DNA from 4 places in the Orenia marismortui DSM 5156 genome. Region 1 is predicted to be linked to each of the others. Evidence: riboswitches for the same ligand, from Rfam matches in the RefSeq annotation. Region 1 holds a riboswitch; each other region holds the start of a gene.
The links. A riboswitch is a leader RNA that binds a small molecule or an ion and turns the genes downstream of it on or off. The one in region 1 is predicted to bind S-adenosylmethionine.

Region 1 (8,025 bases):
GCAGGAATGGGGTTATTTATTGCATTATTAGGCATGGAAAATGCCGGTATTGTAGTTAATAGTCAGGCTATCTTAGTTGATTTAGGAGATTTAACTGCTCCAGCTACATTATTAGCTTTAGTTGGAATTATAATTACAATTGTATTAATGGCTCGTAAGATTCATGGAGCTATTTTACTTGGAATTTTAGCTACTACAGTAATTGGAATTCCCTTTGGAATTGTAGAAATGCCAGAAACTATTATTAAAGTTCCTTCTTTTTCAACATGGGAACCGATCTTTTTTAAAGCAGATATTATGGGAGTATTAAATCTAGGAATTTTACCAGTTATATTCTCCTTCTTATTCGTAGATATATTTGATACAGCAGGTGCATTGATTGGAGTAAGTCAACAAGCAGGATTCTTAGATAAAGATGGAAATTTGCCTAAGGTTAATCGTGCTTTGCTATCAGACTCGATGGGAACAATTGCAGGAGCTTTAATGGGTACACCAACGGTTACTACTTATGTGGAGTCTGCTACTGGGGTAGCTGAGGGAGGAAGAACTGGCTTAACAGGAGTAACAGTTGCTCTTTGTTTTGTACTATCAATTTTCTTTGCACCAGTAGTGGCCATTGTACCAGCAGCAGCAACGGCACCAGCATTAATTATTGTTGGTTCCTTGATGATGAAGAATGCTATGCATATAGACTGGGATAAGGTAACAGAAGCTATTCCAGCCTTTATTACTCTTATTGCAATACCTTTCACTTATTCAATTACTAATGGTATTTCTTTAGGGTTTATTATTTATCCGATTGTAAAATATCTACATGGTGAAGGTGAAGATGTACATTGGATTATTAGTTTATTTGGTTTCTTATTTGTCCTAAAGTATATTTATATGTAAGTTTTATAGCGTGGGATTCCCGCGCTTTTTTCTTTTTTAAGAAGAATTATAAATATTCAACCATAAATTATTAATAGCATTTAAAATTTTTATTTAATTATGCTAATGGCTATATTATAGAAGAGTTAATCAAATATTTTAGCAATATTCTGTACTTTTCTACTTTAATAAGTTAAATAGCTGGTAAAAAAAGAAAAAGTTTATTATAATAGATATGAATATAGTTATAAATATATTTTGGAGGTGTATATTTTGAATTCTAAATTAAAAGATAAATTTACAGATCAATTATTTGATGCTATTTTATTATTAAAGGATAAAGGTGAATGTTATAAATTTTTTGAGGATATATGCACAGTAAGTGAATTAAAAGCTTTAGCTCAAAGATTAGAGGTTGCTAAAATGTTAAATGATGGATATACTTATGATGAAATTGCTGAACATACTGGTGCTAGTACAGCTACAATTAGTAGAGTAAAACGATGTTTGAATTATGGAGCAGATGGATATGAAGTAATCTTGGAGCGGATGAAAGATAATAACTAACTAACAAATAGTTGCTGTAGTAAATATTGAAGCTTAGAATAAATTTTCTAGAGAGATTAAAAATTGTTAAAAACTTAAGTTATAGTTAATTTAGTACTAGCTATTAAAATTGATAATCTTAAATAAGACAGAGTAAGGCTTAAATATATTGCTTTAGGTGGCTATAAAACTTGATGATATTCTTTAGAAAATTGTGTTTAGTCTCTTTATCTTGATTTAGAGTCAAATATAAAGGTTAGACAGGGATGTATTTATGAAATTTTGTTTATATCTAACCTTAAATCTTTTAAGATAGAGGTATAATGTTTATCTAAGCTATTTTCTAGAAAGGGTCTAATTTCTTTGATTAGCGAAGGTTATATGGTTGAATAATATAATGTATGAATCCATCTATTAGTAATAAACCCCTTTATGGGGGTTGTTTTTGTATGGGTTTATAAATATTAAAATATTTATTCTTAGAAGAGAAAATAATAATTTTTTCTATAATACTAGGATAGAATATTGATAGAGGAGGTTTAAGATGCAAGTTGTTCATGCTACCTTTGCATCAGGCGAAGGAAAAGATGCTGTTGATTTATTGAAAAATTTAGGAGTGGAGATTGAAGATTATAAATTGATTGAGTCTGAGACAGGAGATTTACTTATTATAAATCTTTTGTATCACAATGTTGATATCTTAATAGACAAGTTAAAGGATCGTTTTGATTTTACTAATAATGTACATAGAAGCTTAATAATTTTTACTCCTGACACTATAATCCCAAGCAATAAGGAGAAGACCAAAAAAGAAGATTATCGAGCTACAAGAGAAACTATTGTTACATATGCTAAAGAAAACAGTGAAATGAGTAGTCAATTAGTATTTTTAGCTGTAGTGGCTGCTATAATTGCTACTTTGGGTTTAATACTTGATAATACTCCTGTAATAGTTGGGGCAATGATTATTGCACCTGTATTTGGGCCGATAGCTACTATGGCGATAGGTATTGTATTAGGGGATTTAAAGTTATTGGTAAAAGGAATTATAGTAGAATTAGCGATTATGGGGATTGCTATTAGTATTGGAGGCATATTTGCACTTATAATTCCTAATGTTTCAATGACCCATGCTTTACAAGTTAGAATGTTACCTACTCTACCAGATTTATTAGTAGCGTTAGCAGCTGGGGGAGCGGGAGCTTATGCATTAATTACCCATGTAAAATCCCAACAATTAGTTGGGGTAGTAATAGCTGCTGCCTTAATTCCTGTTATGGCTACTATTGGGGTTGGAATATCTCTGGCTAATGCTGACATGATTATTGGAGCTTTATTGTTGTTATTTGGAAACTTATTTGCATTATTATTAGCTATTATTATAGTCTTTTATGTTAAAGGTTTAAAACCACAATGGTGGTATGAATCTACAGCTAATAAACTGATTAAGAAGAGTTTAATCATTTTGACTCTTTCTGTTATTATATTGACTTTGCCTCTATCAGTGATAACTTATAATCAGATGATTAAAGAAGAGCCAGAAGATGTTGTTCGTAAGATATATCGTGAACATTTTGGTGATGAACTAGAAAGTAGACTTTTTTCTATTGATGTAAAAGATAAGGAAGTAGATTTAATTATTTATACTCCTGTTGATACTGATAAACATTATTTTCAGTTACTAGCTAATAAGATTAAAGAAAAGTTAGGAGAAGATTACAAGGTTATCTTCGAAATTATTCCTACACAAAGGTTAGAGACCCCCTTACAATCTTCTTGACAATAAAGTAATATTTTGTTATGATATTAATAACCTGATAAACAGGGTTGTTTACTAGGGATTAATTTTAAGGAGGCGGAAATATGAAAGTTGTAAATAATATTACTGAATTGATTGGTCAAACACCGCTTGTTAAATTAAATAGATTAGTGCCTGAAGGTGCTGCAGATGTTTATGCTAAATTGGAATCTTTCAATCCAGGTGGTAGTGTTAAAGATAGAATTGCTCTTAATATGATTGAAAGTGCTGAAAAAGAAGGTTTGTTGAAGCCAGGTGGTACAATTATTGAACCTACTAGTGGGAATACTGGAATTGGCTTAGCAATGGTTGGTGCTGCTAAAGGCTATAAAGTAATTTTAACAATGCCTGATACAATGAGTATTGAAAGAAGAAAGATATTGAAAGCATTTGGAGCAGAAATTTTATTAACTCCTGGAGAAAAAGGGATGCCTGGTGCTATAGATAAGGCTAAGGAATTAACAGATGCTAATGATGATTATTTTATGCCACAGCAGTTTATGAATGCAGCTAACCCAGAGGTACATAGAAACACAACTGCTAAAGAGATTATAGAAGCTACTGATGGTAACTTGGATGCTTTTGTAGCAGGTGTTGGAACTGGTGGAACTGTTACTGGAACTGGAGAAGTCTTAAAAGAAGAAATTTCAGATATTAAGATTGTAGCAGTAGAACCAACTGGATCTCCTGTACTTAGTGGAGGTAATCCTGGACCACATATGATTCAAGGAATTGGAGCAGGTTTTATTCCTGATGTTCTAAATACAGATATCTTAGATGAGGTTAAACAGATTGACAATGAAGAAGCTATGGAGATGGCACGTAAATTAGCTGTAGAAGAAGGAATTCTTGTTGGTATTTCTTGTGGAGCAGCTATAGCAGCAGCTATCAAAGTTGCTCAAGAATTAGGTGCTGGAAAACGGGTTGTAGTTATAGCTCCAGATACTGGAGAGAGATATTTAAGTACTACATTGTTTAAAGCAGAATAGCTGTTGGCTATCAGCTAGTAGCTATTAGCTAAAAACTAAAAGCTAACAATTAAATACAAACTCTTATCAAGAGAGGTGGAGGGACTGGCCCAATGAAGCCCAGCAACCATCCCTATTTGGGAAAGGTGCTAATTCCAGCAATACTTATGTATTGAAAGATGAGATTATATGCCGTTGTATATAATGAAAATCCTCTTCTTTCAAGAAGAGGATTTTTTTAGATTAAAACCAAGTATTTGTATTGACATACTCAGAATAATATGATAGTCTTTGTAATAATATAAATACATAAAAACAAAGTGGAATACCAGGGAATGGAGTGATAACAAATGAAGATCAAAGTTAATGGTAAAGAAGTAGAGTTAAAAAAAGGATTAACAGTAAGTGAATTATTGCTAAAAGAAGATGTAGATATGCCAGATATGGTATCAGTAGAGTTGAATGGCGAAATTTTAGAGCGAGATAATTTCTCTGATAAAGCTCTAAAGTCTGGCGATAAGGTAGAGTTTCTATACTTCATGGGTGGTGGAGCAAATGTATGATTTTAGTGAAGAACAGTTACAGAGATATTCAAGGCATATTATTTTACAGGATGTTGGTGTAGAAGGGCAAGATAAGTTATTAAATGCTTCAGTCTTGATTATAGGAACTGGAGGGCTTGGAACGCCAGCAGCACAGTTTTTGGCAGCGGCTGGTATTGGTAAGATTGGCTTGGTAGATGCAGATAGAGTAGAGTTATCAAATCTACAGCGTCAAGTTTTACATCATACACCTGATGTAGGTAAGTTAAAGGTAGAATCGGCTAAAGAGAAGATCAATGCGATGAATCCTGATGTAGAGGTTAAAACCTATGATTACTATCTAACCTCCCAAAATATCAAAGAGGTTATTAGAGAATATGATTTTGTAATAGATGGGACAGACAACTTCCCGGCTAAATTTTTAATCAATGATGCTTGTGTAATGGAAGATAAGCCTTTCTCACATGCAGGAATTATTAAGTTTGGAGGTCAGACCACAACTGTAGTTCCAGGAGGCGAGACACCATGTTATAGATGTATCTTTCCTCAACCACCTAAGCCTGGTTCAGTCCCTTCTTGTAAGGAAGCAGGAGTTATAGGAGTTATGGGTGGAGTGATTGGAACTATCCAAGCAACAGAGGCTATTAAGTATATTCTAAAAAAAGGTGAATTATTAACTGGCAAGTTACTGACCTATGATGCATTGAAGATGAAGTTTAGAAAGATTAACTTAAATAAGAGAGAAAACTGTGGGATTTGTAGTGATGACCCAGAAATAACAGAATTAATCGATTATGAGCAAGGGGTTTGTGAATTATGATAATTAAATTGCCAGAAAAGTTATATCAGCAATTATTGGAGCATGTTCGGGATGAATTCCCAAATGAGGGTTGTGGTTTAGTGGCTGGAGTGATAGCTGATGAAGAGATTGAGGTTAAGAAAGTATATACTATGACCAATCTAGATTCTTCAGCAGAACACTTTACAATGGATCCAAAAGAGCAGTTTGCAGTAGTCAAAGAAGTTAGAAATAAGGGCTATGATTTAATTGGAAATTATCATTCCCATCCTTTTACCCCTTCTCGTCCATCGGAAGAGGATAAGAGATTGGCTTATGATGAAGAAGCAATTTATTTTATCTTATCATTAAAGGATGAAGAGCCAGTATTAAAGGCTTTTAGTATTAAAGAACAGAAGAAAGTTACTCAAATAGAGATTGAATTAATTTAATGAAAGGAAGGTGACAAGTATGAGTAATCGACCTATTTTTAATATTTCAGCTACGGTGAAAGAAGATACGAATAATTATCCGAATTTAGTTGAACGATTTGTAGATGGTGATTTAGATGAAGCTAGGTTTAAAGGGCGTAGAGTTCCAATGGGAATTTATAGCCAAAGAGGTTATAAATCAGGTAAAGAGAGGTATATGGTAAGAGTTAGAATTCCTGGTGGAGTAGTGACTAAGGAGCAGTTAAAGGTATTAAATCAATTGAGTAAAGAGTATGGGAATGCTTATCTTCATATTACCACTAGACAGGATATACAGCTTCATCAGCTTAAGATTGAGGATACCCCAGAAGTACTATTCAAGCTATTAGAGGCAGGCTTAAGCCCACGAGGTGGTGGAGGTAATACCGTTAGAAATATCTTGAACTCTGCTAGAGCAGGTGTTAACCCTGAGGAAGCTTTTGATACAACACCTCATAACTTAGCGTTAACAGAATATTTAATTAAGACACGTTCTTCTTTTAATTTACCAAGAAAGTATAAGATAGCCTTCTCCTCTGACCCTAAAGATGATTCTTTAGCTACATTAAATGACCTAGGTTTTATAGCTACTAAGAAAGATGGTCAACGAGGCTTTAAAGTATATGGTGGAGGGGGAATGGGAGGCTCCTCAGAATTGGGGATAGTCTTAGAAGACTTCGTAGAAGAGGATAAGATCTTCCATATAGCAGAGGCTATTAAGAGGTTCTTTGATGAATATGGTGATCGTAGTAATAAGCATAGGGCTAGATTACGCTTTGTAAGAAAGAGGCTTGGTGATAAAGAGTTTGTCAATAAATACAAAGAGTACTTAGCTGAAGTATTAGCCGAAGATTTAGAGGTTGAAGAGTTAAATAGTTATGAAGAATTAAGAACAGGTAAGGGAGAAAAAAATGATTTGAATGTAGATTATCTTTATACAGAGAAGGTAGAAGGCTACTATTCTTTAGAGCTGAGAATGGAGAATGGAGATATTAGTTATGATGAGTTGAATTCATTATTAGGTTTATTAGATAATAGTGAGTTATCTATTAGAACTACTATCAAACAAGGATTATTGATTAGAGGTATTAAAGGAGAAGATTTACAAGGGCTAATCGAGAAAATTAATCAAATCAATCCTAATCTAGTAGTGGCTAATATGGGAACAATGCCTGTTTCTTGTAAAGGTGCATCGACTTGTAAATTAGGATTATGTATTTCGCCTAATTTATCAGAGGCTATCAGAGAAAGATTAATGACTTTAGATGACAAGTTACAATCAGTATTACCTCAAATCTATATTAGTGGTTGCCCAAATGTTTGTGGACAGCATATCATTGCTAATCTTGGTTTTGAAGGTAAGGCTAAGCGGCATAATGATAGATTGCTTCCCTACTATGCATTATTCTTAGGAGGAAACGTAGAAGAAGGTAATAGTAAGTATGGAGACGCAGCTGTAGATATTCCTGCTAAGCGTATACCAGATTTTCTAGCAGAATTGGCTAGATTATTGGCTGAAGATGGAGATTATAACCGAGTTAATTTTAATACTTACCTAGAAAAGGGTGGAAAGACTAAGATAGTTGAATTAGCTGAGGAATTTATTGCAATTCCTACTTATGAAGAAGATTCAGATATTTATAAGGATTGGGGTAAAACAGAAGACTTTTCCTTAGCAGGTAGAGGGCCTGGAGAATGTGGAGCAGGTGTAATGGATATTATTAAATTGGATATCGATACTGCTAAATCTAATTATAAGAAAGCGATTAAAGAAGAAGATGATGATGAACTTTATAAAGCTATCATTAATTCATCTAGAGCATTATTGGCTGTAAGAGGTATAGATACAGATAAGGATAGAGTTATTTTAGCAGAATTTAAAACCGAGTTTATTGATAAGAATTTAGTAGATAATCATTATAATGAAACTTTAAATGCTGCATTAGATTATAAATTGGGAGATATTGATAATCTATTCTCTTATCAAAATAAAATAAATAATTTAATTGAAAGAGTAGAGTATTTATTTAATTCCTTAAATGCTAAGTTAGAG
Region 2 (8,025 bases), on a different contig from region 1:
TGGTCAAATCACCTGGAATTAATACTACATCTGGAATATCTTTCTTTAAAGATTCTAATATAGATTCTAAGATTGCTTGACTCTCAGCAATTAATTTTCTATCCTGAGCTAAATATTCTTCAAAAGCAGCTCCTTCTATACCTAAACTAGGATCAAAGTAATGTAAATCTGATAATACAGCTATCTTATACTCTCCTTCTCTTCTAGCCACAAAGTCAACTGAGGAAGATTCTTGACTTACCATTCTAGTTTCTGGTATAAACCTCCAATTATCTTTAACAGGTGTGATAACATCAGTATCCTTTACCTTATTCTTCTTCCAATTCCCATCCTGATCAGTTGTAGTTATGCCATCAGTATGATCAAATTTTAATGTTACATCTTTAATACCTACTTTTTCTCCAGTTTCAGTAACATAAGTTATCCTACCAGAAACATTATAATTTTCTAGATGATCATTGTTATCATCACTACAGCCTACTAATAAGAATAAACTTATGACTATCACTATTATCAAGAAAATATTGGCCCTTTTAAACTTATTAAATACCATAAATTAATCCCTCCTTAAAGTAACTCTTCATGTAAAAATTATTTTCTTACTTACTATTATCACATGTATATATTAAGGAAAAATTACAATTTAGTTAATCAGTTGTTAAATATTACATATCAATCTTCTTGTTGGACTTTTATTCAAACTATAATATATATATTATAGTTTGAATATGATTTATATATCCAATAAAAAAGACGGAACCTGAAGGTTCCGTCTTTTTTAAATTATTTTATCTCATTTAAGTTATATGGTGTCTGTTGATATACATAATAATTAAGCCAATTTGAGAATAATAAATGAGCATGAGACTTCCAATTTACTAAGGGTTCTTTGCTAGGATCATCTTCGGGATAATAATTTTTAGGAACTGCAATCTCTAATCCTTTATTCCGATCACGTTCATACTCCCATTGTAATGTATATGGATCATACTCAGAATGTCCTGTAACAAATATATCCCTTCCATTCTTACTAGCTACAATATAAACCCCTGCTTCTTCAGACTCAGCTAAAATTTGAAGTTCAGACACCTTTTCAATATCTTCTCTTCTTACTTCTGTATGACGAGACTGTGGTACTAAGAAATTATTGTCAAACCCTCTCAGAAGTTTGATCTTCTTATTATTAATAGTATGTTCAAAAACTCCAAATAACTTTTCTTCAAGAGGGTATTTAGGAATTCCATAGTGATAATAAAGTCCAGCCTGTGAAGCCCAACAGATATGTAAAGTAGATGTTACATTGTGAACCTTCCAATCCATTATCTCAGTTAACTCTTCCCAATAGTCTACCTCTTCAAAGTCTAATTGTTCTACTGGTGCACCAGTTATAATCATCCCATCAAACTTTTGATCTTTTATCTCATCAAAAGTCTTATAAAAATTACTCAAATGCTCTTCTGTTGTATTTTTAGATTCATGACTATCAGGATGTAATAATACTACATCTACTTGTAAAGGTGTATTACCCAATAAGCGAAGCAATTGAGTCTCTGTAACTTCCTTTAGTGGCATTAAATTTAATATTAATATTTTAAGTGCACGAATGTCCTGATGATAAGCACGACTCTCCTTCATTACAAAGATATTTTCATTTTCAAGAATTTCTGCTGCCGGTAAATTATCTGGTATATTAATCGGCATCCTTCTCACTCCTCTCTTCTTATCAAAAAATAAAAATTCTCTTCTTATAAGAAGAGAATTTTTTCCGCTCTTCTTATCTTTCAATACTATCTAGTATTGCTGGATTTGGCACCTTCCTAATAAAAGGAGGTTGCCGGGCTTCATAGGGCCAGTCCCTCCGCCACTCATGATAAGAACTATCTATTTTATTTTTAATAATAGATTAACATAATTCTCTAACTATGTCAATCTATTATTCTATACTATTTTTTGGAAAATAGATTAAAGTCATATGTATATAACCATCCTGCAATAATTGCTGTAATTGGTGCCACTAAAACTAATCCTATACTTCCCGTCACAGTTCTTAATATCTCAGCCGATACCATTTTAAAGTTCATCATCCTACTTAAACTAGCATTCTTAGTCATAAACAGCATTAACAAAGTCAAATATCCACCTGAATAAGCTAATAATAATGTAGTGGTCATAGTACCAATTACAGAACGGCCTATATTAAATCCTGATTGTATCAACTCTATCATACCCATATCTGGTCTTTTTATCTTTAACTCTTCCATAGAAGCGGCAATATCCATGGCAATATCCATAGCTGCACCTGAAGCACCTATAATTATAGATGCATAAAATATATCTTTAATCTTAAGGTCCATATGCCCACTAAAAAGTAAAGTTTGAGAAAAAGGTGATGTCATTCCATGTAATCCTAGCTTTCCTCCAAAAAATATAGTAATTCCCATAGTGATAAATAACCCTGATAATGTACCTACTAAAGCAGCAACTCCCTTCTTACTAAAGCCTGCTATTGAAAACATAATGATTGCTGACAAAATTGTAATTACAAAAGTAGATAATAATAATGGATCTTTACCATTTAATAGTCCCGGAATTAATATTCTCCAAATAACATATAAACTTGCTAGAAATGAAAATAAGGCCTTAACACCTGTAAAACCAGCATATAATATTAATAATAAGACAAATAAAAGAAATAATATTAATTCCCAATTCTGTCTATACAAATCTATAGCCTTTACTGCATTAATATTCCCATTCTTTTCTTTAATAGCAATCAGTATCTTGTCACCTTTTTGAAAGCTATTGTCTATCTCAGCCGAGCCTGTAAATTGATTAGTAGCTTCTAGGACCTCACCTTGATACTTTCCTTCTAAAACTTCTACATCTAAAGTTTGATATCCTATACTAGTTAGTCCAGAACGAATAACCTCACTATTATCTACTTTATGAACTAAAGCTTTAATTTCAGAAATACTATCATTACTATCTACCATAAAATTATTAATAAAAATTGATATAATTAATATTAGAGCTAAAATTATTACTGTTTTTTTAATTTTGAAGGTATTCATTTTACATCCTCCATTTATTTAATAAGTTTAAATATTAAGAGATAGTTGGAATTCCAACTATCTCAATTAGATTATAATCATTCAGCTTCAGTTAATTTTACTCCTAATACCTCTGCCAAGTTCTTAGCTATTTCTGTATTATCTTTATACCCACCAAAGTTAGTAGCACTAACTCCTACTGCTGTTAATGGTACCGTAGTTCCAGAGTGAGCATAAGTAGTCCAGAATAGATTGACTCTTTCTGATAAAACATTAGCAATTGCTGCATCAACTGGACTCATGAAACCTGGCATATAGTCAACCGGTTTCTTACCAGCATCTTCTAAATTCATTGCCTGCTTAATCTTTGCTATCTCTTTATCACTTAAGTCAGTTAAACCATAATCTTCTTTAAGTGCAGTAAATAATGCTTTTCTATCTCCATTATAATTAATTTTATCTAATGAAGATTTAATTGGAAGTAATTCATCTACATTTAAGAAATAATCATTCTTAAATCCTAGACCTAAACCTCCAGTTTCATGGTCTCCAGTTACTACTATCAATGTCTCTTTAGGATGATTTTTGTAAAACTCATATGCCTTAGCAATAGCCTGATCAAAAGCTAACATATCATTAGCTACAGTAGCTGGACTATTTGCATGTCCTGCATAATCTATTCTTCCCCCTTCAACCATCATAAAGAAACCATTATCCTTTTTAGATAGAGTTTCAATCCCTTTTTGAGTTATTTCAGCTAAGCTAGGTAACCTTTTAGGATCTCTATCTAACTCATATGGTAAGTGGCTATAAGTTAATGGTGCAAATACTTTATCCCCTGATTCTGGCTTATAATCTCTAAATCCTGCTGGATCATTTACAAAGCTCTTATATCCTTTATCTTCAAATACTTTTACTAAATCTTTATCATCTTTTCTCTTAGACTTTAATTCACCGTCTTTAGGTACAAAATATCTATATCCTCCACCCGCTAAAAAATCTACATCACTTGCTGCAATATCTTCAGCGATTTGATTTGGATTATATCTACTTTCATTATGTGCTAAAAAAGATGCTGGAGTGGCATGAGTTAATCTCATAGTTGAAATTACACCTGTTGCCATTCCTTTATCTCTTGCTGCTTCAACAATTGTCTTTACTGCAGTACCATCTGGTATTTGACCAATCATACCTTTGTCAGTCTTATATCCAGTAGCTAATGCAGTTGCAGAAGCTGCAGAATCTGTTACCAAAGTATTAGCTGCATAAGTTGAATTCATTCCTGCTACTGGAAACTGATTCATAGTTAATTTAGCATTTTGATCACCAGTCTTAGCTCTTAAAAAGTACTCTCCCAACATCCGTTGTGAAGATGCCATTCCATCACCAATAAATAAGAATACATACTTTGGTGTTCCTTGCTCAACTACTTTATTTCCTTCTTTCTCTTCTACTGGTGCTGAAGACATAGCATAAATACTAAAAGAAAAAGCTACTAAAATTAATACTAATAATAAAGATATTCTCTTTAAATTTTTATTAAACATCCTCTTCCCCCTATTTAAGTTGATTTTGATAAATCTAAGACCATAATCTAATATTTTTATCTACTTTACCACCTCCTAATAACAACTCTATAACATAATTTTACCTTTAATTATACCAAATTTCAATAACCAATCATATTTTTTCTAATATTAGTTATTGATTACTGCAATTATGAAAAATCATTTTAAAGTATTTAGAATATATTTTAGTTAAAGGTAGCTTTTAAGAAAGATAAAGCGACAGTTTCGGAGTTAGGCGTTAGGAAATGGGAGGTAGGAAGACCTTACTATCCCCTATGACCTAACTCCTATCACCTAAAAATGTCTCTTTACATCCATATTACCATGAGATCAAAAAACACAGAAAAGATAGCCTAATAGCTATCCAGATTATTAACGATTATCTTAGTTGATTTTACCCTTTACGCTTATCTCTCATAAAATTGCTACCTGATTTTTCCTTTACATACTTCTTGACTTCAGCAGCTATATCACTTACCTTTAGATGACTATCAATCCTTCTTTTCTTGTTACTAACAATAGCTATAGAAATTGATACCAATGGGGTTTTAGATAATTCACCTTGTCTATCTTTGGTAATTATATAGCTAGATTCTATATCTCTTTTATTAAAGAATTTTTTAACTTCTTTATCAAATCTATTAATTATAGCTTGGCTAATAATTTCATCCTTTTCTGGAGTAGTAATAATGACAAAATCATCACCACCAATATGTCCTACAAAATCAGATTTATTTCCACTAAGCTTTACTGCTTCTGTCAATACTCGTGCAGTAAAATCTATCATTTCATCACCTTTTTTGTAACCATAGCAATCATTATAAGATTTGAAATTGTCTAAATCAAGATATAATACTGAAAATACTTCTTGATTATTAATTCTTTCACTAACTTCTCTCTCGATAATAAGATTACCTGGTAAATTAGTTAGAGGGTTTAGATTTTTAGCATGCTCAATCTTGATCTTTGAAAATTTATCTAATAATACTCTAATTGAAACTATCCCCGAGTACTTTTGATTCTTAGTAACTATTATACAATCATAAACATCATCAAATCCTCTACTCATTGCTTGATTAGATACCTCTTCAATTGGAGTATTAAAATCTACTATCAGAGGATTTTGATCCATAATTAGTTTAATCGGCCTATCCATAAATACTGAATACCCATACTTAGTTCCCAGACGAGAATATAATCTATCTCTCATTATTAGTCCAATAGCTTTGTTATTCTTTAGAACTACAAGACTCTGTAAGTTTTGATGTTTCTCAAAAATATCAACTACTTTATTAGTCTTAGTATCTTCACTAATAGTTATTTCTCTTTTGGCAAGCTCTCCAATAATAACACCTATTAATGATTTCTTCTTGATTTTATTATTATCAATAATATATTTACTAATACCTAAATCTCTTTTTAACTTAATTGTAGGAGGAGCAATAAAGTATCCTTGTCCATAATCTATTCCCATATTTATTAACGTGTTTAATTCATCTTCTGTTTCTATTCCTTCTGCTATTATTTTTGAGTTGATTTTACGAGCAAACTTAATAAAGACCTCCAACAAGGCTAATTTAAGTGGATCTTGATCAATATTACGAATAAGAAAATGATCTAGCTTAATATAATCATAAGATATTGCTATAATCGATTGTAAACCCGAATATCCTGCACCTGTATCATCTATAGCAATTTGATATCCCTGATCTTTATAGTGATCTAACACTGCTTTAAAACCATTATAATCTTGAATAGAAGTCTTCTCAGTAAGTTCAATTACTATATTTTCATGGGAGATAGGAAGTGAATCGATAAATTCTTTAGTAATCCCCCCCTGAAAGTTATGATCATAAATTACATGAGGATCTATATTAATAAATAATTTATCATCTTCTTTTAAATTTCTAGCAACATGAAGAGCTTTTTCTCTGCATACCTTCTCTAGATCAAATAACATATCATATTCTCTGGCAATAGAGAACATTTTTAAAGGATCTTCAAAAAAAGTACCTTTTGGACCTCTACTTAAAGCTTCATATCCCAATATTCTAGCATTCTTCAAATTAATAATAGGCTGAAATACTGTCCTTATATCCTTATCTCTGATTATAGCTCTTAATTCTTTAGCTATAAGTTTCTCTGATATAACCTTTTTCTTATTATCAAACATTCCATGCTCTACCTCCCTTACTATCTATAACTCACATAATAACTATCTCTACTCTCAGATCATATATTTGTAAGTACTTTTAAATTAGTTCTATAACCTTCCTATCTATATTAATAATTATCGCTAATTTTATTATCTTTTTATTAATTCCTTCAATTTTTGCCTAATCATGATCATCTTAGACTCTTTAATAAATAAGGCTTTAAAATCGATAGAATATATCCAGCCAGCAAAAACTGCTGTGATTGGAGCTACCAATACTAATCCTATACTACCTGTTAATGTTCTTAAAATTTCAGCAGAAACCATCTTTAAATTCATCATTCTATTTAAACTAGTATTCTTACTCATAAATAGCATTAATAAAGTTAAATATCCACCAGAATAAGCTAATAATAAAGTGGTAGTCATCGTCCCTATTACTGCTTTTCCCACATTGAATCCTGATTGAATTAATTCCTTCATCTCTATTTCAGGCTTTTTACTCTTAAGCTCTTCCATTGAAGCAGCTATATCCATAGCTATATCCATGGCTGCACCTGAAGCACCAATAACTATAGCAGAATAAAAGATATGCTTCATATTTAAATCCAAATATCCACTAAATAATAGCGTTTCTGCAAAAGGAGAGGTCATCCCTAACAATTCCAATCTATTACCAAAAATTATAGTAATCAAAACTGTAATAGCTAAACCAGAGATCGTTCCTACAAAAGCTACTAACCCCTTCTTATTAAATCCTGCTACTGCAAAGATAATAAGAGCTGATAATATGAGCAAAGTTACTGAAGATAATAATAAAGGATCTTTACCTGCTAGCAAACCTGGGATTAGAAGATTCCAAATTATATATAGACTTGCTACAAAAGAAAATAAGGCCTTAGCTCCTATATATCCAGCATATAATATTAATAATAATACAAAAAATCCAAAAAGTAATAGCTGCCAGTTTTGGCGATGAAGATCAATTGCCTTAACAGCAATGATTCTATTTTCTTTCTCTAATAAAGCAACTATAATCTTATCACCTTTCTTATAATAATTATCCATATCCAACTTCCCTATTAAATTATTAGAAGCTTCCATTACTTTATCTTGGTACTTTCCTTCTATAATTTTAACTTTTAACATCTGAAAACCAATCTTTGCTATCCCTGATTGAATCATTTCACTATTATCAGTCTCTAATACAACTGCTTTCACTTCAATATTATCACTTTTCTTTTCTTCAACA
Region 3 (8,025 bases), on a different contig from region 1:
TTTTAGATGAGACTGGATTAAATCCTGAATTATTAGGGCTGGAAATTACAGAAAGTATAGCTATACAGAATGTAGAATCAACCATCTCTGTACTAAATGAATTTAAAAATATGAAGGTTAAAATCTTATTAGATGATTTCGGGACAGGCTATTCATCTTTAAGCTATCTTGTTAAATTTGCTGTAGATATAATTAAAATAGATCGCTCTTTTATCACTAATTTTCCTAATCATAGCAAAAGAAGTGCTATTGTATCAGCAATTATAGCTATGGCTAATAAACTAACCATGAAAACAGTTGCTGAAGGTGTAGAAAGTTGGGATGAAATAAAGTGTTTAAATGAATATAAATGTGATGAAGCTCAAGGATATCTCTTTAGCAAACCAATACCTGCAAAAGAGTTTGAAAATTTACTCAAAAATAATATAGAATTTAAAATGCATGCATAATTAAAAGGCCAAGTTTAAACTTGGCCTTTTAATTATCTACCTAATACTCAAGTGTCCTTCTAAATCTCTTTTCATCAGAGTATAGCTATCAGAATTTTTAGATTCGATTAGAAAATGATCTCCTTCTAAGTCTGAAATAAAATCATTAAATCCCTGCCTCTTTAAATAATTATTAAGATCAAAAATACTATCACTTTCCCCTAAAAGTACTTTATCACCTACAAACTTGCCATTGAGATAAACATGATATCTATCATGTTCTAATTTAAGATCATCTCTTATATCTGTATCTCCATGATAAAAATTAGGAAAGAAAGACATATTAAAATCCCAATTATTGAAAAAAGTTATTTTTATATCCCCCTTTATAGTTTAAAATTCTAATATTTCTTATCTACAGTATTTCACTCCTGTAAAATAATATAAGTGGAGATATTTGTAATATAAATACTATTAAGCTTTATACTATACTTTCTTCCCTACTAAAGCATATTGTTCATTGCTTAAGTCTACCTTTTTAAGCAATTCTATATTATAATCTTCTAAAATATTTATTAAATCTTCTATTGATATCCTTTCATCATATGGTGGGCCTCCTTTAGTCTTTACCTTCTTCCAGTCAATAATAGCTAACTTGGAATTTACTTTCATTTTATTTAAGTAATTTTCTAGAAACTCACCTATATCCTCTACCTCATGCATTACATTTGAGATTAGCATAAAGTCAATAGATTCATCAGAAATATTAGCATTATGTTCTTCTGATTTTATAACCTCTATATTCTCTATACCTTCATCTTCTATAATTTCTTTTAAATAATCTAACATCTCTACTGAAGTATCTAGAGCAAATACTCTTCCCTTAGCACCAACTATCTCTGCTGCTGCTAAAGTAAAATAGCCTATTCCACAACCTATATCTGCTACATAATCTCCCTCTTCTAACATTAAGTTATATAAAGTATCTTTAGGTGGTAAAGTTCTCCTTCGCTCTGGGTTATCTAATTTCTCTTTATTTTTAGGATTAAATTTATGAGCCATAATTCCTCTCCTCTCTTAGATAAAAATATATATTTAATTTAAAATGTTTGACTAAAATCAAAAAACTTTAGCTAAAATTGCTTTAATCTCTTCTACTTCTGGTTCTTGAGGATTATTTTCCATATCACCATGACTACAAGCTAATCTAGCAAGCTCTAATAACTCATCTTTTTCAACATTAAAATCTCTTAATTTGGACTTGATATTAAATTTTTTGTTAATAGCTTTTAACTCTTCAACTAAAGCATTAATAATCTCTTCCTCAGCTAGCTCTTTTATCTTTATTCCCCATGCTTCTGCTATATCAATATATCTATCCTCTACTATCATTGAATTATACTCTACTACATAGGGCAAAACCATAGAAATTCCTAATCCATGTGGGATTCCATAGTTAGCACCTAAGACCATCGAGATAGCATGAGCAGCTCCTACCCCTGCTTGAGAAATAACTATTCCACTTAAAGTAGCTCCTAAAGATAAATTCGTCCTAGCCTTTAGATTTCCTTCATCTTCATAAATATCATAAATTCCTTCTTTAATTAATTTAAGTGATCTAATAGATAATAAATCTGATATCAAACTAGACTTTGGGGATACATAAGCTTCTATAGCTTGGCATAGTGCATCTACAGCTGTATTTACTGTAATACTTTTAGGTAAAGTAAAAGTAAGTTCAGGATCTACTATAGCGACTTCTGGAAAGATATAATGGGAAAATAATATTCTCTTGGTGTAATTACCTTTGTCAGTTATTACTGCTGCTGGAGTAACCTCACTTCCTGTACCTGCTGTTGTAGGTATAGCTACAATTGGTAAAATATCTTTTTTAATTCCAGAAACCCCAATCTTGCCATCAACCAAATAATCTATTATTTTAGCAGGATGAGTACTAGCTACAGAAATTCCTTTAGCAGAATCAATACTACTCCCTCCCCCTAAAGCAATTATAAATTCACAATTATTGTCCTGTGCAAATTTAGCGCCCTTATCTATAATTTCAGATGATGGATCAGGCTCTACTCCACTAAAGATCTTATAGTCTATCCCTGCTTCAGCTAAATACTCTTCTAAAACAGTTAAAATGCCTACTTTAAACATTGTTTTATCAGTAACAATTAAAGCTCTATTACCATAATCATTAATTAATTGACCTATTTCAGCTAACTTTCCTGCACCAAAAATAATTTTAGTAGGACTAAAATATTCAAAATCAAACATAGCTATTACCTCCATAATTATAGATTTAGAATATACTAGTCCTAGTATGTTTAAAGTTTTAAATCTTTATTTTGAAAATAAGCAACTAATATACTAAAAAGTAGAAGGCTACTCGTATCTAACAAGCAGAACCTTCTTGACTGATAACTTATCAATCAATACTATACCTTAGTAGAGCTGGGATATAACTCTCTAAGACTAAAATAAAATCTAAATATATTGTTATAGAAAGATATTGCGACAGTTTCGGAGTTAGGCGTTAGGAAATGGGGGATAGGAAGACCTTACTAACTCCTATAACCTATGACCTATCACCTAAAAGTGTCCCAATATCCCCATTAAATCCCACTTTTAACTTAGACAACTATAAAAAATAAAACACCCTTTAAATATACATAGGTTCTTAGACCTACATACAGTTCTAAAGAGTGTTATTATTACATTAAACCTTTATTTAATTATTATAAACCTGCTTCTTCTTTTAATAGATCAACCTTATCTGTTCTTTCCCAAGGAAGATCTAAATCATCTCTGCCAAAATGTCCATAAGCAGCCACTTGACGATAGATTGGTTTACGCAATTCTAAATTATCAATAATTTTTCCTGGACGTAAATCAAAATGTTTATCGACCAACTCTTCAATCTTTGTTTCATCTATCTTAGCAGTAGCAAAGGTATCTACCATAATAGATACAGGACGTGCTACACCTATTGCATAAGATAATTGAACCTCACATTTGTCAGCTAAACCAGCAGCTACAATATTCTTAGCAACATAACGAGCTGCATAAGCTGCAGAACGATCTACCTTGGTAGCATCCTTGCCAGAAAAAGCTCCACCACCATGACGAGCCATTCCACCATAAGTATCAACAATTATCTTACGCCCTGTTAAACCTACATCACCTTGTGGCCCACCGATTACAAAGCGACCTGTAGGGTTAATAAAATATGTAGTATTCTCATCCAATAATTTTGGATCTATTACTGGTTTTACAACCTGTTCAATTAAATCTTCTCTAATCTGTTCTAAGCTTATTTCAGGATGATGTTGAGTAGAAATGATAATTGTATCAATTCTAACTGCTTTATCCCCTTCATACTCTACAGTTACCTGTGTCTTCCCATCTGGTCGTAAATAGTCTAAGATTTCTTCTTTTCTTACAGTTGTTAAGCGATGAGCTAGTTTATGGGCTAAAGTAATTGGTAATGGCATTAATTCTTCTGTCTCATTAGTAGCATAACCAAACATTATACCCTGGTCTCCTGCTCCAATCTCTTCTGTTTCTATACCTTCCTTTGCCTCCAAAGCTTCATCTACCCCTTGAGCAATATCTGCTGATTGTTCATCAATAGAAGTTAATATAGCACAAGTTTCAGAGTCAAAACCATACTTTGCCCGAACATAACCTATCTCTTTAACTGTATTTCTAGCGATTTTAGGAATGTCAACATAACAAGCTGTAGTAATCTCACCTGAAACAAGAATCATCCCGGTAGTAACTGTAGTTTCACAAGCAACTCTTGCTTGGGGATCTTTAGCCAAAATTGCATCTAATACTGAATCTGAGATTTGATCAGCTATTTTGTCTGGATGCCCTTCAGTAACTGATTCTGATGTAAAAAAATATCTTTTATTCATAACTTTTTCTCCTCTCTTAATAACTGCTAATATAAGGTTTATACTATTCTTTTTAATTACTATCAAACATAATCTAGTGATTTATCTAAAATTTAATAGATTTAATTGAAGAAACTTTAAGGGTGCAAATTTCAAATAAAAAATCTCTCCCTAAAGGAGAGATCGGTATAATATACATCTCCCAAGGAAACCCCTTGCAGGAATTAGCACCTTTCCCCATCTTAGGTGGTTGCCGAGCTTCATAGGGCCTGTCCCTCCACTACTCTTGATGTTGTTATTTGTATTTTAAATTTATTACCATAGTTAGTTTAACACTTTCAATTAAAGCTGTCAATAAGTATCAATTAATTATTTTAGAAAATTAAAACTGACCAACACCTTATATTTCAACATCAACTCTATGATTAAGCTCAACTGCTTTCTTGCTTATATTACAATTGTAGGCATAAACCTCTACACCTTTTTCAATAGCTTCCTTCAATTTTTCTGCAAATTTAAGATCAATTCTCTGATGGGGAATAAACTTATAAGCATCATCTCTTTGAATGATAAATATCACCCCAACCCGATAGCCTTCTTTTTTAGCTTTTATTAACTCGTCTAAGTGCCTTCTACCTCTTTTGGTTGGAGCATCTGGAAATTTAGCAACTCCATTCTCTACTAAAGTTGCCGATTTTACCTCAACTAAACATTTTTCTTCGCCATTTTTCAAAAAGAAATCTAATCTGCTCTTTCCATAACTATATTCCCCTTTAATCTCACTGTATCCCGTAAATTCTTCTAAATCCTCTTCTAATAATGACTTTTCTACAATTTTATTAGTTAAATGACTATCTATTGAAACTAGAGTATTATTGTATTTAACTAGCAATAAACTATACTCTGTTTTGCGATTTGTGTTAGGATAATGAGCTAAATATACCTTAGTTTTTGGAAGCATTAATTCCTCCATCCTACCTGGATTTGGAACATAAGCTACAACCTCTTTTCCATCTAACTCAACTTTAGCAACAAATCTATTTTCTCTACTAATTAATTTCCCTTCCTGTAATTCATCTAACTCAACTAATGCCATATCTATTACTCCTTTCTTAAAGATACCTTTTTCAAAAACCAGAAAATGTATTTAACTTCCCATTATTTACAGATTGAGATTTGATCTAACATATGTTATTCTAATTTCAGCCCACCAATATAAAAGGAGGTTTTTTCAAATTGTTAAGAAATATGCATTATATAATTGCTCTATTATTGACTCTAATACTAGTATTTGCGATGGTCACAACAAGTTATGCTTATGAAAGCTATACAGTTAAAGCTGGGGATTCATTATTTAAAATTTCTAAGAAATTTAATCTAAGTGTCTCTACTTTAGCAAAAATTAATGATATTACTAATCTTAATTTAATTTATTCTGGGCAGAGAATAAAGTTACCTGCAACGGAGAAAAAAACTAGCTCAAATTCTTCAGTTGTTAAAGCAACTTCAGAAAAAGATTATAAAAGAACATCTAGTAATCTAAGTAATTCAACTAAATCAAACTCAACAAAATATAGTACAAGTTATAGTAATTTCAATTGGAAAGAAGATAAAGATAATGTAGTTAAAGCTAAACCCCAAAAGGAATCAGAAGTAAATAAAGTATATCGTCGTGGTCCTAAGACCATGCAAGTTGCTTTAACATTTGATGATGGGCCAGATCCAGTATTTACTCCACAAGTTCTTGATGTTTTAAAAGAAAATAATGTTAAAGCTACCTTCTTCTTAGTAGGAAAAAGAGTTACACAAAATCCTAGTATTGTTAAAAGAATCTATGAAGAAGGGCATACTATCGCTAGTCATTCTTGGTCTCATGCTGACCTTGTAAAACTAAATCAAGATGAATTGGCAAAAGAAGTAATAGATACAGAAGAAGCTATTGAAAATATTATTGATAGAAAAACTGGATTAATAAGGCCACCTTATGGATCAATATCTGATACAACACTTGATCAGTTGCAAAATATGGGGTATAAAGTGATTAATTGGTCTATAGATTCATTAGATTGGAAAGCTAAAAACAAAGAAGAAGTCATAGAAAGAACAGTACCAGATTTTCATAAAGGTGCTATTATTCTATTTCATTCTGCTGGTGGAAAAGGACAAAGCTTATTGCCTACTATCAATGCATTAGAAACTATTATTAATGAGCTGAAAGCTAAGAACTTTAAGATGGTTACTGTAAACGACTTATTATCCTTATCTGCTTACAAAAGTTAAGTTAAGTTCAAGTCAAGCCTAGCTAGGCTTGACATTACATAAGAATAAATAACCCTGTCAAAAGATGAAGACAAATTGTTTATAATTCTTCTTTAATCCTGTTATATAACTCATCTATAGTCTCTGCTTGAAGCAAATCACCATCTACTAAAGCAAAAGGCCCAATTGCACAATCACCACAAAATCCCAAACAGGATTCTATCTCTACACTTACATCCTCAAAATCTTCTATTTTAGTTATCAACCCTTCAACACCATGAACAAAGTTATTTTCGCAAAAACTTACTACTGGCATTATTCCACCTCCATATGATTAGAACTTTAGCTATTCACTCTTATAATTTACTATCTATTCTTTATTATCTCTATTAACTCTTCAACTGATACATTATCAAAATTTAACTCATCTAAGTCTAAACTTTGATTAATAGCCTTTCTTAATATAGCCGATTTACTCATATCACCTATTACAATTGCCCCTATTATCACTTTATCTTTGATTAAGATTTTAATATACTTATCTTCTTTCTCTTCATAAATTACATCTGTCGCCTTCTGATTATTATTATCTCCCATAGAAAATAAAGAAATTCCAAAAGCTCTGAGCATAACTGTTGGGGTAAGATGTTCATAAGTAGCATCTTGACCTGCAATATTATACCCTGCTATCTTACCTTGCTCAATAGCAATAGGCCACAAACCAAAACCTTGATTGTCAAGTTCTGAAACATCACCAACTGCATAGATGTTAGAATAGTTACTTTGCATTCTATTATTTACAACGACTCCAAAATCCGTCTTGATATTTGTTCCTTCTAATAAATCTAAATTAGGTCTAATTCCAGTAGAGTAAATAATCATATCACACTCTACCTCTTTTTCTTCACCAGTTATAAAGCCTTCAACCTTTGCTTGACCAACTATCTCCTTAATTGAGGTAGCAGCTAAGATCTGAATATTATGTTCACTAACCTTTTTCTCTAAGATATCACATGACTTTTCATCTAATTGTTGGGGCATTAAATATGGACATATCTCAGCAATCATAACATCCTTACCTGCTTGAGAGAGAACCCATGCCATCTCTAAACCTAATACTCCTCCTCCAATAATCAAAATCTTATTACTCTTTTCAGTATAATTCTTAATTTTTCTTGAATCTTCTAAATTCCTTAGAGTAAAGACTCCCTTCTTATCTATTCCTTCAATTGGGGGAGCAGCGTTTCTAGCACCATTAGCCAATACTAATTCACTATAACTTACTCTCGTAGAATTATCTAAAATTATTTCCTTCTCCTTTGGTGATATAGATACAACCTTTGTACCTAAATTAAGCTCTACATTATTTTCATCATACCATTCCTTCTTCTCTAATAAAATCTGATCTGCCTTGATTTCATTTAATAGACCTT
Region 4 (8,025 bases), on a different contig from region 1:
TAGTAAATAAAGAACAGGGATTAACTGAGGGATTTATCCCTGATGATCTTGTTATTCCTAATATTCCTTTCTCCTTTAATGAAAACCTACCAAAAAAACAGATGAAAAAGATTGCTGCAAGAGCAATAGAAAGATTATTTGCCCAAGCTAAAAAAGATAAGATTGATATTGTAGGAGTTTCTGCATATAGATCTTATCAGCGTCAAAAAGATATCTTTGCCTATAATGCTAAAAAAGATGGTGTCACAGCAGCTAATAAATATAGCGCTCATGCTGGACATAGTGAACATCAAACTGGATTAGCAATTGATGTTTCTAGTCCAAAAATAAACTATAAATTAATTGAAGAGTTTGGAGAAACTAAAGAAGGAAGATGGCTACAAAAGAATGCTCCAACATATGGTTTTATAATTAGATATCCTAAAGATAAAGAAGAGATTACCGGATATCAATATGAGCCTTGGCATTTAAGATATGTAGGAGTAGAACATGCTCTTGCAATAGCAAATAAAGATTCAACATTAGAAAACTATCTTTATAGTTAATAATCTCATTTAAAATCATATGATAAAAAGCTGACAATAAACTGTCAGCTTATACTTCTACTTTATTATATTCAGTCGCTCCCATTCCCCTTTGATATTTATCACGTGGGACAAAAGTTTTACAGCAGCTTTCATAACATTCATTCACTGGTGATAGTCCTAAATCATCGACTATTTGATTGGTCTGTTCTACATCAACCTCATTTGGTAGCTTTTTAGCAAAATCATCACTTACCACTAATATTTTTTCTGCTACACATAGATTATTCTCAGCCCACCATTGACAATTATCTACTGTACAGTGAACGTGTATTTTTTTCCCCATTAATAACTCCCCTTTTTTGTCTATATATAATACTTTATTAGTATTTAAAAGATACTAGTAAAATATTCTTTTTTTAAAAAGAAAGTTTTAGAATTAACTAAGAATAAAAATATAATCCTGAATCATAAAACTTTGTATATATATTAATTAAGTTATCTAACTCTAAACTTAACTTTATTACCTTAGGATGATCACTGCTGTTATATTTTAATCTGGCTGCTACCATCTCTTGTCGTAATTTTTCTATTTTAGCATTAATTTCCTTGCTGATGTCTATCATTTTTTCTGCCCCCAATAGCTAATTAGTCTTCCCAACTTATAAAATTCTATATATTTTTTAATTTAAAATTTGACTATATAAATAAATGTAGTAAAAAAATACCTTTATTATATTTATTTCTTCTTTTGCTTTAATATACCTTTAATCTAAGTTAAAAAATGTCGCAACTACTCATATTATATTTTATTTTAGTTCTTTTTAGCAAATCAAATATAATAATAAATATTTTATAAGCTAAGTTTCTTATGAACACTCAGTGGATCAATATGAATTAATATCTCTTCAACAATATCTAATTCTCTTTTTATCCTACTTTCTACTTCACGTGATATACTATGACCTTCTACAACTGAAAGTTCATCGTTAATAACAATTCTCAAATCCACAAAAAGATCTGGTCCATGATTTCTAACTCTCAAATCTCTGATAGCAATTACCTCTGCTTGAGTAGAAACTACTTCTCTAATCTGTTGATATAACTCATCATCTACTTTATTCATTAAATCATCAATAGCCTCCATAAATATTTCGTAACCCATATGAATAATAAATAAGGCTACTATCAACCCAGCTATAGGATCAGCAATCAAATAACCACTTTTGGCCCCTACTACTCCAATTAATGCTGCAATTGAAGATAAAGCATCAGAACGATGATGATAAGCATCAGCCATTAATGCTTTATTATTCAAGCTTTTCCCCTGCTGATAAGTATATCTATACATCCATTCTTTAGCCAAAATAGAAATAAAGGCTATCCAAAAATTTAATATACCTGGCTCTCTTATATTTCCTTTAAGAATTGTCATTATACTCTCTTTAATAATAATTAGACCGGTTAAAAACAAGATAATACCTATAAACTTAGCAGCAATAGTCTCAACTGTTCCATGACCATAGGGATGTTCATTATCTGCTGGCTGTCGAGAAATTCTAATTGCTACCCAAACTGCTAAAGTTGATATCACATCAGAAATAGAATGAATTCCATCGGCTATAATTGCTTGACTAAAAAATAAAATTCCTATTGCTACTTTTGCAACCGATAATAGCAAGTTAACAATCAAAGTAACTAAAGTAACCTTTTTACAGCTCTGATACCTCTCTTCTGGGTTCATAACTTTCCCCTCTCTTAATAAAAATTAATCATAAGTTCTAATCTAAAAATGTAATATTTGATAGATAAAGTGACAGTTTCGTAGTTAGGCGTTAGGAGATAGGAAGACCTTACTAATCCCTATAACCTAACTCCTATAGCCTAAAAATGTCTCTTTATACTAATATCACAACAATCATTTATAAATAACTAATCTTGCATTAAGCTAATTTCACTTTATTTATATTCACTTCTAGTTAAAAATGTTAATCAAATTAAAAAATTCTTCTAATTTATTATAATTATAATAATCATTTTCAAATATCACAGTTTAATTTTGAAATATCTATTATAACTCGTCCTATTTAAAGATTTAATAATAAAATAAAGCCCAGTAGTTAATTTAAATTAACTACTGGGCTTTATTACTTTCTTTATATTTATCCTAAATCCTGATTGGAAAAAGATCCCCATAATAAATCATCAGCTTTTTTTATAATAATATCTCCTGTTAAATTAGACATGATCACATCAATATCTTTACCAAATTCAACAATTACTTGCCGACAAGCTCCACAAGGTGGGCATGCTCTATCAGTATCAGCTACTATGGCAATAGCTTCAAAATCAATCTCTCCCTCAGATATAGCTTTAAAGATCGCCGTTCTTTCAGCACAATTACTTAATCCATAAGAAGAATTTTCTACATTACATCCTGTGTGAACTTTACCATCCTTTGTTAGTACTGCTGCTCCTACCCTAAATTCTGAATAAGGTACATATGCATTTTCCCTTGCTTTTTTAGCTTCTTTAACTAACTTTTGAATTAATTCTTCTTTCATTTTAACCCTCCTTCAAGTTAGACGTCTAACAACTATTTTTAAAAAATTATAATCTATTACTTTATTTTAGTATATCAAAATATACTATTATCTAAAAGGACTAATTCAAATTTTTTATAATACATATATATATAAAGATACACTTATTTCACAGTCATTCCTAAAAATAATTTATCTTTTGACAAAATATAAATTTAATGTTATACTTATTTAAAATAAAATTAAATAATAAAATAACTCTTATCGAGAGTGGTGGAGGGATAGGCCCGATGAAGCCCGGCAACCACCCCTATTTGGGGAAAGGTGCCAATTCCTGCAGAAGTTTATCTTCTGAAAGATAAGAGAAGGGTTTAATATAAATTAGAATCTCTTCTCTTACGAAGAGATTCTTTTATTTTTATAATCTTTATAAAAGGAGGAAGCCAAAATTATTATTAGAGATATTTCAATAAAAATACCAAAATCAGAAGTAAAAAGGCAATTAGGATATGGAGAAAGTACTATTTCAAATTCTAAAATTGAAACTTTAATCTCCTCTTTAATTGACCTCTCCTACTCTTTAATAAACTGTCAGGGAGCTTATAAAATCATCAACAATTTTAAACTAAATAAAAAAGATAATAGAGTTGATTTAGGTGATAAATTAATCTTCCAAAGTAAAGATATAACTTCTTTACTAGATAAACAAGAAAAGGTTGCTTTATTATGTGTAACTATTGGTAATTCCCTAGAAAATAAAGTTAAAGAGTTATTTGAAAAAGGAGAATTTGCAGCAGCAACTATTTTGGATGCTATAGCTTCTATTGCTGCTGAAGAGGTTGCTAATGAAATCAATCAGATAATTGTTCAAAAGTCCAAAGAATTAAACCTCCCCCACCAAACAATGCGTTATAGCCCAGGATATGGTGATTTAGCAATAGATATTCAACCTCAACTATTAGCTGTGCTTGATGGTGAAAAATTAGGAATTAGTGCTACTAAAACTTGTATTTTACAGCCAGAAAAATCTATTACAGCCATCATTGGATTAGGTACTAATGAGAATTCTTATAAAGCAAAATGTGATTTTCACTGTGCCTCCTGTAAATTTGATACTTGTGTTTATGATAAATTAGCCACTAGCCATTAGATGTTGGTTAATAGCTAACATCCAAATCGAAAGGAGTAGATAGTAGATGAGTAGATTATTAGATAGATTAAAAGATGAAATTTTAGTTTTAGATGGTGCAATGGGAACCCAATTACATAAGAAAGGATTAGAAGTTGGTGAATGTCCAGAAAAATTAAATTTAACTAATCCCACAATTTTAACTGAGATACATCGTAGTTATGTTGAAGCTGGTAGTGATATTATTCAAACCAATACTTTTGGAGCAAGTAGAATCAAACTAGAGGAATATGGCTTAGGTAATCAGGTTGAAGAGATTAACCGTCAAGCTGTAAAGTTAGCTAAAGATGCAGCTGAAGAAGACACAATTATTGCAGCTTCCATGGGACCTACAGGCAAATTAATAGCACCAATAGGTGATCTTCCTTTTAAAGTTGCTTATGAAGCCTTTGCTGAACAAGCAAAAATTTTAGAAGAAGCTGGTGTAGATCTGATCAGTATTGAAACTATGACAGACTTACAAGAAGCAAGAGCTGCTGTTATAGCTGTTAAGGAAAATACTGACTTACCTATTCTCTGCCATTTGACCTATGAAGATAGCTTAAAGACAATGACTGGTACAGATCCAATTACTGCTATTACAGTCTTAGAAGGACTTGGGGTTGATGTTATTGGGGCTAATTGTAGTATGGGGCCTGAGGGCTTACTGAAGATTATTGAAATCATGGGTCAAAATACTGATACATATCTTTCTGTTGAACCAAATGCAGGCTTACCTATCTTAGATAAAGATAATAACACCCTCTTCCCTATGAAAGCTGAAGAAATGGCCAGTTATCTTGAGAAATTTATTAAGGCAGGAATCAATATAATTGGTGGTTGCTGTGGGTCTACACCTGAATATATAAAGTTAATAGCCGATAAAGCAAAGAATTTCAAAGCAGTTAAACGAACTAGAATAGCAACAACTAAATTAGCTAGCAGGACTAAAACTGTAGCTATTGCTGATCACCTTCCTACTAGAATTATTGGGGAAAGAATTAATCCAACTGGACGTAAAGAGTTATCTGCTGAATTAAAAGAATCTAAGATGAAAATTATTTCTCAAGAAGCCCAAAAACAAGCTGATGCAGGAGCAGATATTCTTGATGTCAATGTCGGAGTTCCTAAAATTGATCAAGTAACTACTATGAAAAAAGCAGTTACTACTGTTCAAAATCTCGTTAATTTGCCAATTTGTATCGATACTACCAATCAAGAAGTTTTAGAAACTGCCCTACAAAATGTAGTTGGTAAACCTTTAATTAACTCAGTTAATGGTGAAGAAGATAGTCTAAATACTGTCTTACCTCTAGCTAAGAAATATGGAGCTGCTGTTTTAGGATTAACTCTAGATGAGAATGGAATCCCTAAAACTGCTGAAGGTAGACTAAAGGTGGCACGTAAAATAGTTAAACGAGCTGAAGAATTAGGTATAAGAAGAGAGAATATATTAATCGATACCCTGACCCTAACAGCAAGTGCACAACAAGAAGGTGTTCAAGAAACTCTAAAAGCAATTCGTCTAATCAAAGAAGAATTGGGCCTTGCTGCTGTATTAGGAGTTAGTAATATCTCCTTTGGATTACCAGATAGAAAGAAGGTTAATACCGCCTTCTTAGCTATGGCTATTCAAGCAGGGCTTAATGCCCCTATTCTGGATCCGACTGTTGAAGAGATGAAAGCTACTCTACTAGCTAGTGATATCTTAGTAAATCGTGATGTTAGTAGTAAACGCTATTTAAATACTTATGGGCAAAAAAAAGAAGAAGATAAGATTAAAGAAAAGCAAGATGAAATTAATAATGATAAGAAAGAAATAGATATTCTAACTCAAATCCACCTCCAAGTTCTAAATGGTGATAAGGACAATATTGTCGCTAATATTGAAACAGCCTTAGATAAATATACTGCTTTAGAGATTATTAATCAAGCTTTAATTCCTGGTATTCAAGAGGTTGGAGATAAATATGATGAAGGGATCTACTTTTTACCCCAACTAATGCTAGGAGCTGAAGCAATGCAAAATTCCTTTGCTAAGTTAAAACCTATCTTAGCTAAGGAAGGCAGTAGTGAAAATTTAGGTACGATTGTTATAGCTACAGTCAAAGGTGATGTTCATGATATCGGTAAGAATATTGTTAAGGTTATGTTACAGAATAATGGATTTGAGATTATTGATCTAGGTAAAGATGTAAGCAACAAAACTATTATCTCTACCGCCCTAGCTAAAAAAGCTGATATCATCTGTTTAAGTGCTTTAATGACTACTACTATGCCTAGAATGGAAGAAATCACAGAAGAATTAAAGAAGAATAACTCCAATATTAAAGTTATGGTTGGTGGAGCTGTAGTAACCAAAGAATATGCAGATAATATTGGTGCAGAATATTCTTCTAATGCAGTTGAAGCAGTCAAAACAGCAAAAAAATTACTAGGCTTATAGAAGAAAAGAGAAAAAGATATAAATAAAGTGTATTATTGAGTATTGAGAAGGGAGTAGATAAATATGCTATTAAAAGATAAATTAAAGAAAAAGGAGTTTGTCATTACAGGGGAGTTGACTCCACCCAAAGGAACAGATTGTAGTAAAATGTTTAGAGTGGCTGATGAATTAAAAGGAAAAGTAGATGCAGTAAATATCTGTGATTCTCCTATGGCTAAAATGAAACTTAGCTCAGTTATTGCTAGTCATTTAATTCAAGAAGAGACTGGACTAGAGACTATTCCACATATTACCTGCCGTGATAAGAATATTATCGCTTTACAAGGAGAACTACTAGGAGCATCTAGACTTGGCATTAAAAATATCCTAGCTATTACTGGCGATGATCCTACTGCAGGTGATCATCCCCAAGCCAAAGCCGTTTTTGATAGCAACTCTATTAGCTTAATTAAAGCAGTACAGAAATTAAATGCTGGCTCTGATATCAATGATAATGAATTGAAAGGAAATACAGACTTAATAGTTGCTACTGCTGCTAATCTAGGAGCTGAAGATTTAGATAAAGAGATTGAACGATTAAAAGTAAAGATTGATGCTGGGGCAGATTTTATCCAAACTCAACCTTGTTATGATCTGGATTTATTAGATAGATTCTTAGATAAAACTAAAGATTTTAACATTCCAATTTTAATTGGTATCTTGCCTTTAACTAGTTATTCAATGGCTAAATATTTGGCTAATAAAGTACCAGGTATCGAAATTGACCCTTCTATTTTAGAAAGAATGAAAGATAAAGATGAAAATGAAGGTATTAAGATTGCTAGAGAGTTTCTTCAGGATGCCTATGTTAAGATAGATGGTATACATATTATGTCTGCTAGCAGATCAGATATATTATTAGAAGTTATAGATGGTATTGTGAAATAGAGTATTATTTTTTATTTAAAGTAATTTATCATTAAAAATTAAATTGAATGAGATCATATTTACTTTTAAGTTCTAGTCATAAATGACTAAGTTATAATTGAATTTGAAATAAAAAAAGAAAAAGCTATTAGTAGCGAGCTACTAATAGCTTTTTTCAATTTAATTAATAAGTATTAATTTTTGATTTTCCACCTCTTTTAGCAGAATAAAGTGCCTGGTCTGCCTTATTAATTGCATCTTTCCAATCATCATCTCCATAACTACTATAAATACCAATAGAAGCTGTTACTTCTAATTTTATCCCCTCAGGACTATAATGAGGACTTTCAATATCCTGTTTGATTCTAGCAGAAATATGATGAGCAGCTTCCCTTTCACAACCAAATAATACAATAATGAATTCATCACCACCATATC

Region 2: another riboswitch for S-adenosylmethionine. It lies ahead of metA (homoserine O-acetyltransferase MetA); the one in region 1 lies ahead of thiS (sulfur carrier protein ThiS).
Region 3: another riboswitch for S-adenosylmethionine. It lies ahead of metK (methionine adenosyltransferase); the one in region 1 lies ahead of thiS (sulfur carrier protein ThiS).
Region 4: another riboswitch for S-adenosylmethionine. It lies ahead of OREMA_RS19185 (hypothetical protein); the one in region 1 lies ahead of thiS (sulfur carrier protein ThiS).

What each region holds. Positions count from the first base shown of each region.
Region 1 is NZ_KB900620.1:274,935-282,959, reverse strand. It holds gene OREMA_RS0110745 (NCS2 family permease) at 1-891, shown strand, start outside; gene OREMA_RS0110740 (YerC/YecD family TrpR-related protein) at 1,144-1,437, shown strand; gene OREMA_RS0110735 (TIGR00341 family protein) at 1,961-3,196, shown strand; gene cysK (cysteine synthase A) at 3,280-4,203, shown strand; SAM riboswitch class I at 4,264-4,368, shown strand; gene thiS (sulfur carrier protein ThiS) at 4,533-4,745, shown strand; gene OREMA_RS0110720 (HesA/MoeB/ThiF family protein) at 4,738-5,544, shown strand; gene OREMA_RS0110715 (M67 family metallopeptidase) at 5,544-5,954, shown strand; gene OREMA_RS0110710 (sulfurtransferase TusA family protein) at 5,974-8,025, shown strand, end outside.
Region 2 is NZ_KB900617.1:432,218-440,242, forward strand. It holds gene OREMA_RS17005 (metallophosphoesterase family protein) at 1-553, opposite strand, end outside; gene metA (homoserine O-acetyltransferase MetA) at 784-1,701, opposite strand; SAM riboswitch class I at 1,772-1,877, opposite strand; gene OREMA_RS0101910 (YibE/F family protein) at 1,944-3,071, opposite strand; gene OREMA_RS0101915 (alkaline phosphatase) at 3,149-4,597, opposite strand; gene OREMA_RS0101920 (EAL domain-containing protein) at 5,013-6,791, opposite strand; gene OREMA_RS0101925 (YibE/F family protein) at 6,924-8,025, opposite strand, start outside.
Region 3 is NZ_KB900617.1:35,188-43,212, forward strand. It holds gene OREMA_RS16850 (sensor domain-containing protein) at 1-449, shown strand, start outside; gene OREMA_RS0100165 (hypothetical protein) at 486-770, opposite strand; gene OREMA_RS0100170 (class I SAM-dependent methyltransferase) at 915-1,490, opposite strand; gene OREMA_RS0100175 (iron-containing alcohol dehydrogenase family protein) at 1,548-2,711, opposite strand; gene metK (methionine adenosyltransferase) at 3,173-4,354, opposite strand; SAM riboswitch class I at 4,526-4,629, opposite strand; gene sfsA (DNA/RNA nuclease SfsA) at 4,734-5,429, opposite strand; gene OREMA_RS0100195 (polysaccharide deacetylase family protein) at 5,570-6,613, shown strand; gene OREMA_RS0100200 (DUF1450 domain-containing protein) at 6,693-6,908, opposite strand; gene OREMA_RS0100205 (NAD(P)/FAD-dependent oxidoreductase) at 6,959-8,025, opposite strand, start outside.
Region 4 is NZ_KB900618.1:221,546-229,570, forward strand. It holds gene OREMA_RS0107095 (M15 family metallopeptidase) at 1-545, shown strand, start outside; gene OREMA_RS0107100 (DUF1540 domain-containing protein) at 595-870, opposite strand; gene OREMA_RS0107105 (aspartyl-phosphate phosphatase Spo0E family protein) at 968-1,150, opposite strand; gene OREMA_RS0107110 (cation diffusion facilitator family transporter) at 1,378-2,268, opposite strand; gene OREMA_RS0107115 (cytidine deaminase) at 2,687-3,088, opposite strand; SAM riboswitch class I at 3,326-3,432, shown strand; gene OREMA_RS19185 (hypothetical protein) at 3,873-4,217, shown strand; gene OREMA_RS0107130 (homocysteine S-methyltransferase family protein) at 4,264-6,681, shown strand; gene OREMA_RS0107135 (methylenetetrahydrofolate reductase) at 6,745-7,608, shown strand; gene OREMA_RS0107140 (GGDEF domain-containing protein) at 7,772-8,025, opposite strand, start outside.